3 regions of the Bacillus sp. AL-1R genome follow, and region 2 is predicted to be linked to each of the others. Evidence: riboswitches for the same ligand, from Rfam matches in the RefSeq annotation. Region 2 holds a riboswitch; each other region holds the start of a gene.
The links. Region 2 has a riboswitch for S-adenosylmethionine ahead of ACSBO6_RS09895 (bifunctional homocysteine S-methyltransferase/methylenetetrahydrofolate reductase). Riboswitches for the same ligand answer to the same signal wherever they lie in the genome.

Region 1 (4,302 bases), 290 kb from region 2:
TAATTTCTGCATCTTCTTCCCATAGTCCTAATGCTTTAATGATTTCGATCCCAGAAAAGGATAACTCATCCTGATCTGGAAAATCTTTTGTTATAAAATTATTTGCTAAAGTGTGTACATGAAGAACACACTTTGCATTCGTGTGTTGATAAATTAGACGATGTAAAATGGCTTCAGCTGATGGTTTTTTTGATTCATCCCAAACAGATTGGTCAAATTCATTAACGAGTAAAAAATCGTCATAAGTATGTTTCGTTTTATCTTTACCACTAGTTGTAACTAAAAAGTTTAAAGGTTCATCATTTACTTTAATTGATAAGTTTCCGCTAGTTCCTAAAAACCAATCTCGTTTTGCAAGTACTTTTTTTACCTCGCGGATTTCATCATAATGTTTGAAAAAGTTCTTCATACTAGCACCTCCTTTTCTAATGAAGCTCGAATATCATAGAAATTTTCAAAAGAAATAAAAGGTAAAGATAATTCTTTGCATTTATCTTTTAAGAAATCTCGAGCAAAAATTAAATTGGCTTCTTTGGCAATTTGTAAGTCAGTAATTGAATCGCCAATGACGATGATAAAATCATTTGATTCACTAAACTTTCTTTTAACAGATGGCTTACACATTCCACAATCATTCGTACAGTTTTCATCACAAGAGTGATCCCAATGAATTTTTACCGTTTGACCTGTAAAGTCAGTACGATTACATAAAACATCCGAAAGTGGAAGGTAATCGGCTAATATTGGATGAACGAAAAAGTCTAGTCCACCACTTACAACTTTTAACTCATATTGTTGAGCTCTTACAAATTGAATAAAATCGCTAAAACCATCTCGAATGACAGTTCGATCAATTACAAAATCGGTCATTTCTTGTTTTTTCGATGAAGGAATTGTAGCAAACATTTTCTCTACGCCTTCTCGAATCGATAGATTGCCATTTAATACGTCATTTATTTGTTCACTTACAGAGGGAGGAGCAAATTCTTTAATTAAATTAACGATATTGTCCCCTTCAGTAATTGTTCCATCAAAATCACAAAAAATCTTTATTGCCATTGTTGTTTACCCCCAAAGTTGTAATGCTTTTTGTAATGATGTATTTGGAAGTGCGTAGTCTTCTAGCTCAACTCCAGAAAGTGTTGCTGAAATTGCTTCTCTAAATGCATTCCCTCCACCAATTGGACCGTCCGGATGACCATGAACACCGCCACCAGCATTGATGACTTGCTCAATTCCAAAATCTTGAATTAATTGAGGCACAAGACCTGGGTGAATTCCAGCAGATGGTACTGGAAAAGTTTCTTTTAATCCATTTGATATCGTTAAATTTTCAGCAATTTTTAAAGCTGTCTCTTTTTGTAATGCAACGGATCCATATGGAGAAGGGAAAAGACTAAAATCTGCACCAGCAATTCGTAAAAGTTTCCCTAGTAATAATCCAGCGTCGATTCCATAAATTGGTGATGCTGTATATGCACCTGATACTGCAGGATGAGCCATAATTGGAATATTAATTGATGGATCTTCTGCCAAACCTTGCAGTACATCAATTCCATACGAGAATACATTTAATAAAAATACATCGGCCCCAGCTTCAACTGCACGTAATGCTTTTTCTTTTAGTTCATATGTACGGCCAGTTAAATTCACGGCATATAATGTTTTATGTCCTGTTTTCTCATAAACTTGGTTCAATATATTTTTACCGTACGTAACACGATCCGTTATTGATGTATTTGTGTCAAAAAGAATCTCGTCATCTTTAATTAAATCAACACCACCTAAAGCTTGCTTTTTTAATTCGTCTGAAATGTATTGAATATCTCTGCCGATAATTGATTTGAAAATGCTCATTAATAAAGGTCGATCATAGACGTCCAATTTCTCTCGAATGCCTTTAATACCAAATTTTGGACCTGGAAAAAGAGATAGAATATCATCAGTAAAATTTAAATCAATTAGTTTGACTTCTCCATCAAGGGATAGCTTACCGAAAACAGTCGTTAAAATAGCTGGTAGATCAGAGGTGAAATTTAAGCTAGGATAGTAGATTTCAATCATTCCTTTTGTCGGTTTATACCCTAAAAAGTTAACGATATTTTCTTCGCAATCTAATTCACGAACTGAAAGTACTTTGCCTTTATGTTTTTGTAATTGAATTTGATCATTTTGAGGTAAATTCGTCCAAGAACCAACCGTTAAACCTAACGCAATTGCCTCTGCCTTTTTTTCCAAATGATGATTTTTATCATAAACTTGGTAAGTTGCTATTACTCCACTCATTTCAAAACCTCCAAAAAGTTTTAATCAAACAAAAAACCTCTCCACTAAGGAGAGGTTTACCTACACCTTATCTGCCAGCAAATGCTGCGAGAATTAGCACCGTACTAGTTAACTAGCCGGTTGCCGGGTTTCATCGGGCTCGGTCCCTCCACCTACTCTGAATAAAGTTAATATTTAATTTTGAATACTTAATCTAATCGCATTATTTCATGAACAATCATAATTGTCAAACATTAAATTTAGAAAATATTTCAATCTCTTTTAATCTAGCAACTGCTTCTTTCAATCGATCAGTATCTGAAAGGAGACCGACTCTTACATAACCTTCACCATACTCTCCAAATCCATTTCCTGGAGCAACTGCGATATGTGCTTTTTCAAGTAATAGATCAGCAAATTCCTGTGATGTAAAACCTGATGGAATCCTTAACCAGGCAAAAAACGAACCTGCTGGTGCTGTTACTTCCCAGCCGATTTCATGGCAGCCACTAATAAATACATTTCTACGCTCTTCATAAAGAGCTAAAAGTTGTTTTACACTATCTTGCGATTGAGTTAGAGCGGCTACTGCAGCTTCTTGAACAGCAGGGAAGATGCTAACATAAAGATGATCCTGTAATAGATTAATTGCTGAAATGACCTCTTTATTTCCAACTGCAAAACCGATTCTCCAACCCGCCATATTATAAGTTTTAGAAAGGGTATAGATTTCAATCCCGCATTCCTTTGCTCCTGGTGTTTGAAGATAACTTAAAGGTTTTTTGCCGTCAAAACCAAATGCACCATATGCAAAATCATGACAAACTGTAATATTATTATTTTTTGCAAGCTCAACTGTTTCTTTAAAAAATTCTTCTGTTGCTATAGCACCTGTTGGATTATTTGGATAATTGATAAATAATATTTTACTAGCATCCAAAACATCATGAGGAATTAATTGATAATCTGGTAAAAATTGATTTTGCTCAAGTAATGGGAGCATGTATGGTACTGTTTTGGAAAGGGATATACCAGATAAATAGTCTGGGTAGCCTGGGTCAGGTACTAAAATTGTATCTCCTGGGTCACATAAACAAAGTGGTAGCTCAACTAATCCAGCTTTACCACCGAATAATATGGCTACTTCTTCCTCTGGGTCTAAATCAACATCATACTCTCGTTTGTAAAATTCGACAACAGCTTTTTTTAAAGAGCTCAATCCTCTAAACGGAGAATAACGATGAGTTAAAGGGTTTTCAACAGATTTTTGTAGTGCTTTAATAATATGGTCAGGTGTAGGTTGATCTGGATTTCCTTGACCAAGATTAATGACATCATGACCATTACCGATTGACTGATTCACTTTTTGAACTAGTGATGCAAAAAATTGTTTTGGTAAATTGTTTAATAGTTTACTATGATTCAAGTGTATCACTCCAAAAATATAATAAAATTAATTTAATAAATCGTTTCTTAATCGAATGATTTTCATGAACGACTGTTGCAATAACTTTCACCATCATATATGCTCGATGTAAAAATGTCTATAAAATTTAGAATAGGGTGAATAAATTGTGATTAAAATTGCGTGTATTCAATGTGACGTTATTTTAGGAGAATCAAAGGCTAATTTAGAGAAAATAAGAACGCAAATAAACGAGGCACTGAAAGAAAATATTCGTGTAATCGTATTACCTGAGCTATGGACAACGGGCTATTGTCTAAAAGAAATTGACTTGCACACAGGTGAACAAGAAGCAATTATTTCTGAACTTCAGTCCATTGCAAAATCGAATAATGTACTATTGATTGCTGGTTCGTTCCCTATTGCTAGAGAAAATGGTGTTACGAATACGTTAATTGTGATTAACAATACTGGCGAGGTTGTAAAATCGTATGACAAAGTTCATTTATTCCAGTTAATGAACGAGCATCACTATCTTCAATCAGGAAAAACAGATGGTCTGTTTGAAATCGATGGATTAACGGCTGCAGGTTTTGTTTGCTATGATTTGCGTTTTCCAGAATGGATTGGCG
Region 2 (4,302 bases):
TTCGCCATCAAAAGTTTGGGATACTGCATTATTGTCATATGCCATACAAGAAGCTGGTTACAAAGTAAGTGATCCGATTGTATCGAAATCGATAAGTTACTTAATTAAAAAACAACAGAATAGTATTGGTGATTGGAAGATTCATGTTAAAAATGTAAGTCCTGGTGGTTGGGGTTTTTCCGATGTTAATTCTTTTATCCCAGATAATGATGATACTGGTGCTGCTTTAAGGGCATTAGCAAGAAGCGCTTTAGATCAATCCACAATTCATGATCGTTGGTTAAGAGGGGTACATTTTTTACTTGGACTTCAAAATGAAGATGGTGGTTGGGGAGCATTTGAAAAAAATGTAACGAATAAGTGGCTAACATTTGTGCCAATTGAAAATGCAAAAGATGCAATCATTGATCCTTCCACTGCAGATTTAACAGGTCGCATTTTAGAATTTATTGGATATTATACGTCCATTTCAAACGATGACCCGATTGTGAAAAAGGCAGTTGATTGGCTTTTAAAAAACCAAAAAAGAAATGGCAGCTGGTATGGTAGGTGGGGAATTTGTTATATTTATGGAACTTGGGCAGCGATTACTGGTCTTAGAGCAGTAGGGATTCCTAAAAATCATGAGGCAATTAAAAAAGCTGAGAAATGGTTAGTTAGTATTCAAAACGAAGACGGAGGGTGGGGAGAATCGGGTCTTTCAGCTGTTAAAAATAAATATGTTCCTTTAAAATATAGTACTCCTAGTCAAACAGCCTGGGCAGTTGATGCTTTACTTTCAATTCGCAATAAAGAAGATGAAGTAATTAGAAAAGGAATTAAATTTTTAACGAATCAAACTGATTTGACTAATAAAGCATTAACTTACCCAACAGGATTAGGCTTACCCGGTCAGTTTTATATCCACTATCATAGCTATAATGAAATTTATCCGCTATTAGCACTAGCACATTATAAAAATAGTTAAATAATACTATTATGTTAACAAAATATATTTATTTTTGAAAATCTTTCCATAAATGTCTTTTCTTTAACATATAAATATAGTAAACTGTTTTATATTCAATATAACAACTAAATAATCCTTATCGAGAGCGGTGGAGGGACTGGCCCTATGAAACCCGGCAACTTTAGCGAAAGCTAAAAAGTGCTAAATCCAGCATGTTTAAAACATGAGAGATAAGGCGTAATCTGTACTTTAACGTCATTCTCTCATTTTGTTGAGAGAATGGCGTTTTTTATTTTATATAAACGGGAAGTGATTGAATGGGCTTATTGGAAAAGTTAAAGGATGGAATTGTTTTAGGTGATGGCGCAATGGGAACACTTTTGTACTCTGGCGGACTTCACAGTTGTTTTGAAGAACTTAATATTACTGAGCGTGATCGGATCATTCATATACATGAACAATATATAGATGCTGGCGCAGAAGTGATTCAAACTAATTCATACGGTGCTAATGCCGGAAAACTGAGACAATATGGTTTGGAGAAGCTTGTTAAGCAAATCAATCAAATGGCTGTTAGAAATGCTAGAGCGGCTTCAAAAGGAAGAGCTTTAGTAATTGGTGGGATCGGTGGAATGAAATATGTAGGTTCTACTTTTACGACAGCTTTAGAACGTGAGATGATGATACTTGAGCAAGCTTCAGCCTTACTAGAAGAAGGCGTAGATGGGATTATGCTTGAAACATTTTATGATGAAAATGAATTATATGATGCTGTCAATCTATTAAGAGGAAGAACCGATTTACCAATCATTGCCCAAGTAACACTACAAGAAATTGGCGTCATGCAAAGTGGGCAATATATTGAAAAAATTCTTCCTAATTTAGTAGATTTAGGTGCAGATGTAGTCGGAATCAATTGTCATCTTGGACCTCTTCATATGCTGGAGTCATTAAATACAGTTTCATTACCGACAAATGGTTATTTATCGGCATTCCCAAATTCAGGATTACCGCTATACACTGAGGGGAAATACGTATACAAATCGAATCCAGAATATTTTGAAGATATGGCAAAACCATTTATTGAACAAGGTGTAAGATTAATCGGTGGATGCTGCGGTACAACACCAGCGCATATCGCTGCTTTACGAAGTAAGATTGATACTTTACAGCCTGTTACAAAAAAAGAAGTGAAAAACAGAGCAATTAAAATTACAATTCCAAAGCAAGTAGAGCAAAAGAATGAAACGCTAGCAGAAAAGGCAAAAAATAAAACGACAATCATTGCAGAGCTAGATCCGCCAAAAACATTACAAACAAGAAAGTTTTTTGAAGGAGCGAAGGCATTACATAGAGCAGGGGCTGATGCAATCACCTTAGCAGATAATCCTTTAGCTTCACCTAGAATTTCGAATGTGGCGATGGCATCCCTGCTTCAAAGACTGGATGTACCGGTCTTGACGCATCTAACTTGTAGAGATCGGAATATGATTGGACTCCAATCTCATTTAATGGGGTTAGCAACTTTAGGATTAAATGAGGTTCTAGCTATAACAGGTGATCCAGCAAGGGTAGGAGATTTTCCAGGTGCAACTTCAGTTTATGATGTAGCATCACTTGAACTGATTCGAATGATTAAAGAAATGAATGAAGGTAGACTTTATTCCGGTAAGAGCTTAGGAAATGGAACAAGATTTTCAGTCGCTGCTGCTTTTAATCCGAATGTCCGAAAATTTGATGCAGCAATTAAAAGGCTTGAGAAAAAGGTCGAGGCGGGTGCGGATTATTTTTTAACACAGCCAATATATGATTTTGAAACGATTGATAAATTATATGAGGCAACACGTCATATAAAACAGCCAATTTTTATTGGAATTATGCCACTAGTTAGTAAGAAAAATGCTGATTTTATCCATTATGAAGTACCAGGAATTACTTTATCAGAAGAGGTAAGAAATAGAATTTCATCAGTTGAACCAGAAAGAGCAGTTGATGAAGGTAAACAAATTGCGAAAGAGCTAATTGATTATGTTAAGGATAAATTTAACGGGATTTATTTTATCACTCCATTTTTGAAGTATGAAATAACAGAGGACTTAATTCAATTTACTAAAAGCAGCAATAAAGAGGAGATCCAACTATGAAAACTTTAGATGTAGCATTAAAAGAAAAAATATTACTTCTTGATGGAGCAATGGGAACGATGATCCAGCAAAGAGACTTAACAGCAGAAGACTTTGGTGGAGAAGAATACGAAGGCTGTAACGAATATTTAGTTGTTACAAGACCGGATGTAATACAAGAAATTCATGAGGAGTATATAGCCGCTGGGTCTGACATTATCGAAACAAACACTTTTGGAGCAACAAATATTGTTTTATCTGATTATAATTTGCAACATTTAGATATTGAACTAAATGAAATTGCGGCAAAGATTGCAAAGCAAGCAGTTTTAGCATCTGGTAAAGAGGTATATGTAGCAGGTGCGATGGGTCCAACAACAAAAGCAATCAGCGTAACAGGTGGTGTGACTTTTGATGAATTAATTACTGCATATAAACGTCAAGCAACTGGCTTAATTAACGGTGGTGTAGATGTTTTATTAGTTGAAACTTGTCAAGATATGAGAAATGTGAAAGCAGCTTGTATCGGAATTAGTAATGCATTTAACGAATTAAATAAAAAATTACCAGTTATGATCTCAGGAACGATTGAACCGATGGGGACAACATTAGCAGGTCAAACAATTGATGCTTTTTACTTAGCAATTGAACATATTTCTCCAATTTCAGTTGGATTAAACTGTGCAACAGGACCTGAATTTATGAGGGATCATGTTCGTTCCTTGTCAGAGCTATCTGAGACATTTGTTTCATGTTATCCAAATGCTGGTTTACCAGATGAAGATGGACATTACCATGAATCACCAGAATCTTTAGCGCACAAAGTACGTGATTTTGCTGAACAAGGTTGGATCAATATTATAGGTGGGTGCTGTGGAACGACACCTGATCATATTAGAGCAATGAAAGAAGCAGTGAGTGGCATAACGCCTCGTCAACCTAAAAAAAGAGAAGAACATGCGGTTAGTGGTTTAGAATCACTTTGTTATGACGATAGTATGAGACCACTTTTCGTCGGTGAAAGAACAAATGTTATTGGATCTCGTAAATTTAAAAATTTAATAGCTGATGGAAAATTTGAAGATGCTTCAGAGATTGCTAGAGCTCAAGTGAAAAAGGGTGCCCATGTCATCGACGTATGTATGGCAGATCCTGATCGTGATGAAGTTGAAGATATGGAAAATTTCCTAAAGCAGCTAGTTAATAAAGTAAAAGTACCTATCATGATTG
Region 3 (4,302 bases), 1.4 Mb from region 2:
GCTATATGGTATTACCAGAACAGCTTATCAAATTGTATCAATCAAACTATTTATTTTACACGCAAAGTGTTTCAAGAATCGATCAAGAGATTATCCGAAGATTTTTAAACGAAGGTCATTGGGAAAAGCATATTCATAAAATGAGAGTTGTATATCGGAAAAAGAGAGATGTACTTGTCTCGGCGATCGAAAGGTACTTTTCCAATAAAGTGAAGGTGATCGGAGAAGATTCTGGCTTACATATTTTATTAAAGGTTTATAATGGAATGTTAGAAGAAGAATTAATAAAAAGAGCAGCTGATTATAGTATAAAAGTATATCCAGTTTCAATGTACTATAGCGAAGGGAACATTCCAAAAAATACAGTTTTACTTGGATTTGCTATTTTATCTGAGACGGAGATTGAAGAGGCAATTCGATTATTATTTACTGCATGGTTCACAAAATATAAAAAGTGATGGATAGTCGGTCAACATTAAAGGCTTTGTTGTTTGCTACTTATTGCATTATTCATAAATAAAATTTGCTATTTTTGTACTAATTTATTTAAAATGGAATTAGTCGTTTTTTTAATAGTATTTACTATAAAATTAAGTTGAAATGGAGAATGGTTTATATGACAAATCAAAATGAAACTAGCGCTTTACCGCCAAAAACATGTACGATTGAGCGCCTTGTTACGCTTAAAGAGGATATCGAAAAAGTATTGGCAGGAGAAAAAACAGCTACTCGCCGTAACGGGAGATATGCAGATGTTGGAGAAATAATGACTCTTCAAAATCAACAGTATGTTGTTGAAAAAGTATATTCTCAAGCCTTAGGTGAATTGACAGATGAGGATGCTAAGCAAGAAGGCTATCCGACTGTAGAAGAGTATAAGCAATCGATTCTATCAATCCATCCTGGAATGCCTTGGTTGCCAAAAATGAGGGTATGGGTTCATGAGTTTCGTCTGATTCAAGATTAATATCTATGCTGTATAGACTGCTTCTTTACATACATATTGCTAGTGTAATTTTATCGATTGGTCCTTTTTTTGTATTGATTCCGATACTAAAAAAGCTGCATACCACACAGTCCGCGATACAACAGAGCTATTTGGATGTATTCCGGTTTGCTGTCAGATTGGCAAAGCATGCTGGGCATGTGCTGGTTGGATCGGGGGTCTTGTTGGTACTAGTAGGCCATTGGTCGTGGAAGACCTCTTGGATCGTGATGACTATTCTTCTTTTGGTGAGTTCATTATTTTTTCTAGCTAGAGCTTTTTCACCAACGATTAAAAAATTTAGTGAACCAAATCAAGACAAGAAATTGTTGATTCACTTGCTTCGTCGTTCAATCTGGATTTATATCGCTCTTTTAATGGTTATGTTATGGTTTATGGTAGTAAAGCCTACATTATGGTAGGCACAATTCAATTAAGCAGACAGGTTCTTTTTTATTCAAGGGACATTGTCTGCTTTTTTGCTCTTTATTAAAATGAAATAAAAATAAGTATTTAGACCTATTTCGAATGGAGTGTAAAATAGATTCTTTTTATAAAAACGAATGACATAATCCCTATACCAAACACTGTTAGTAAAGAAGATGCTATTTTTAAACGCAATTTTTTTAACAGATTTTTAAAAAAATTCTTGACGTTTTTCAAAAAGAGATATAACATGAACTCAATCATTTAAAAACTTAATAAATTCTATTACTTATCCAGAGAGGTGGAGGGACTGGCCCTACGATACCTCGGCAACGGGTTTGTTATTTCGTAACAAATACCGTGCTAATTCCTGCAAATCGTTCAAGCGATTTGAAAGATAAGAAGTAAAGTGGCTTATAAATTTTAACCCCTCTTCTTATCTGTCTTATTGGATAAGAAGAGGGGTTTTTTGTTGTAGAGCCATAGAAGAAAAAGGGTGAAACATAGATATAAAACCTAGTTTTCAAATCTGTTTACTAAGATATAGTGATTGGAATAACTTGCATTGGAGGAAGTAATTTGATTGAGATTAAAAATGTCTCTAAGGTTTATCCTGGAAGACCGCCTATTAAAGCTTTAAATAATATTAATATGAAAATCGAGAAAGGGGAGATTTATGGAATCATTGGATTTTCCGGAGCGGGAAAAAGTACACTAATTCGTTGTTTAAATAGACTTGAAGAGCCAACAGAAGGATCAGTTTTAATTGATGGATTGAATCTGATGACATTAAATGATGAAGAGTTACGTAAGACACGTAGAAAAATTGGTGTCGTATTCCAGCATTTTAATCTACTTTCAGCTAAAACGGTATTTGATAATATAGCAATGCCGTTATACCTTGAAGGTAAGAAGAAACGGGACGTTCAGGAAAAAGTAATGGAATTAATTGAATTTGTTGGACTTACGGGGAAGCAGGATGTATATCCGGGACATTTATCGGGGGGACAAAAGCAAAGAGTGGGAATAGCAAGGGCACTCGTAACAGACCCAGATCTTTTGTTATGTGATGAAGCTACGTCTGCATTAGACCCTGAAACAACAAAGAATGTATTAGAGCTTTTAAGGAAGGTTAATAAATCTTATAATCTTACAATTTTCCTTATTACCCATGAAATGAGTGTAATTCGTGATTTATGTGATAAAGTGGCCGTCATTGATAATGGAGAAATTGTCGAAGAAGGTAATGTATACGATGTCTTTACGAATCCAAAAAAAGGTATTACAAAGAATTTTGTTAACACTGTATTACAAAATGAGGTGCCGTCTAAGCTATCGAAAACATTATCAAAGGGGAAATATTATCAATTAGTCTTTCTAGGTGAAAAGGCAGCCAATCCATTATTATCAGAGGTTCTAAAAAAATTCGATATTCATTTAAATATTCTTTATGGGTCGATTACAGAGCTACAAGAAAGGCCATATGGAAATTTACTTGTAGCATTAGAGGGAACAAAAGAGGAAAGCTCAAAAGCGATTAAATTTATTTCAGAGAAGGGGATCGATGTAAGGGAGGTTGAATTAAATGGAGCTTAATTGGGAATTCTTTTGGCCACAGTTTTTGCAGGCAACTCAAGATACATTTCTAACTGTGCTAGGATCATTTATTTTTGGCACAATCATAGGATTGCCTTTAGGAATTATCCTAGTAGTAACAAGGCCAGGTCATATAATGGAAAATAAACCTTTATTTACTTTGTTAAATACCATTATTAATATTGTTCGATCTGTACCATTTATTATTTTGCTAGTTGCCATTATACCATTTACTAGATTATTGACGGGGACATCAATTGGCGTAGTAGCAGCAATTGTTCCGCTTTCGATCTTTGTGGGACCTTATTTGGCAAGATTGATTGAGAACTCCATGCTAGAAGTGGATAAGGGAGTGTTGGAAACAGCCTATTCAATGGGAGCAACGAAGTTTCAAATCATCGTGAAGTTTATTTTACCAGAGGCGATTCCATCGTTGATTCTTTCATTTACAACAGCAACGATTGGATTGATTGGATCGACTGCGGCAGCAGGGGCTGTTGGTGCTGGAGGATTAGGTGACTTAGCTATTACATATGGTTATCAGCGCTTTGAAACATTGGTTATTATCATCACTGTTGTATTACTAGTACTGATCGTGCAAATCATACAAAGCTTAGGAAATACGTGGTCAAGATATGTAAGGAGGAAAAGAGGATGAAAAAGTTTTTTACTATTTTTGCAGCATTATTATTAACAGTTTCTGTATTATCAGCATGTGGTTCTAAATCATCATCAGGTAATGGAAAGGAAAGAACAGTTAAGATTGGTATTAACGGTGATGACTATGAACTTTGGAATATTGTACAAAAACAAGTAAAAAGTGAAGGCATAAAATTGAAAATTATTTCATTTTCAGATTATGTTCAGCCGAACACTGCACTTAATGACGGCAGTCTTGATTTAAATTCTTTTCAAACGATTACTTATATGAACCAATTTAAAGCAGATCATAATTTAGATATTTCTGCGATTGGCTCGACGGTGATTGCGCCAATGGGGATTTACTCACATAAATTTAAGAAGCTAAGTGATATTCCAGATGGAGCAACTATTACGATACCAAATGATGTTACGAACGCAGGCCGAGCACTTAAACTATTACAATCTTCAAAGTTAATTAGTTTAGTAGATAATTTTGATCCTAAAGGAAGTATTGAACAAATTAAAGACAATCCTAAGCATCTGAAAATCCAACCGGTTGCTGCAGGGCAAACAGCTAGATCATTGGATGATGTGGCAGCAGCGATCATTAACAATGGATTCGCTGTTCAAGCGGGCCTAGACCCTGCAAAGGA

Region 1: another riboswitch for S-adenosylmethionine. It lies ahead of ACSBO6_RS08565 (2,3-diketo-5-methylthiopentyl-1-phosphate enolase); the one in region 2 lies ahead of ACSBO6_RS09895 (bifunctional homocysteine S-methyltransferase/methylenetetrahydrofolate reductase).
Region 3: another riboswitch for S-adenosylmethionine. It lies ahead of ACSBO6_RS03225 (methionine ABC transporter ATP-binding protein); the one in region 2 lies ahead of ACSBO6_RS09895 (bifunctional homocysteine S-methyltransferase/methylenetetrahydrofolate reductase).

The regions. Positions count from the first base shown of each region.
Region 1 is NZ_CP197469.1:1,816,029-1,820,330, forward strand. It holds gene ACSBO6_RS08555 (methylthioribulose 1-phosphate dehydratase) at 1-409, opposite strand, end outside; gene ACSBO6_RS08560 (2-hydroxy-3-keto-5-methylthiopentenyl-1-phosphate phosphatase) at 406-1,059, opposite strand; gene ACSBO6_RS08565 (2,3-diketo-5-methylthiopentyl-1-phosphate enolase) at 1,066-2,286, opposite strand; SAM riboswitch class I at 2,351-2,454, opposite strand; gene ACSBO6_RS08570 (pyridoxal phosphate-dependent aminotransferase) at 2,513-3,697, opposite strand; gene ACSBO6_RS08575 (carbon-nitrogen family hydrolase) at 3,843-4,302, shown strand, end outside.
Region 2 is NZ_CP197469.1:2,107,402-2,111,703, forward strand. It holds gene ACSBO6_RS09890 (terpene cyclase/mutase family protein) at 1-967, shown strand, start outside; SAM riboswitch class I at 1,083-1,186, shown strand; gene ACSBO6_RS09895 (bifunctional homocysteine S-methyltransferase/methylenetetrahydrofolate reductase) at 1,267-3,093, shown strand; gene metH (methionine synthase) at 3,090-4,302, shown strand, end outside.
Region 3 is NZ_CP197469.1:678,475-682,776, forward strand. It holds gene pdxR (MocR-like pyridoxine biosynthesis transcription factor PdxR) at 1-458, shown strand, start outside; gene ACSBO6_RS03215 (ASCH domain-containing protein) at 617-967, shown strand; gene ACSBO6_RS03220 (hypothetical protein) at 973-1,407, shown strand; SAM riboswitch class I at 1,698-1,815, shown strand; gene ACSBO6_RS03225 (methionine ABC transporter ATP-binding protein) at 1,991-3,007, shown strand; gene ACSBO6_RS03230 (methionine ABC transporter permease) at 2,997-3,665, shown strand; gene ACSBO6_RS03235 (MetQ/NlpA family ABC transporter substrate-binding protein) at 3,662-4,302, shown strand, end outside.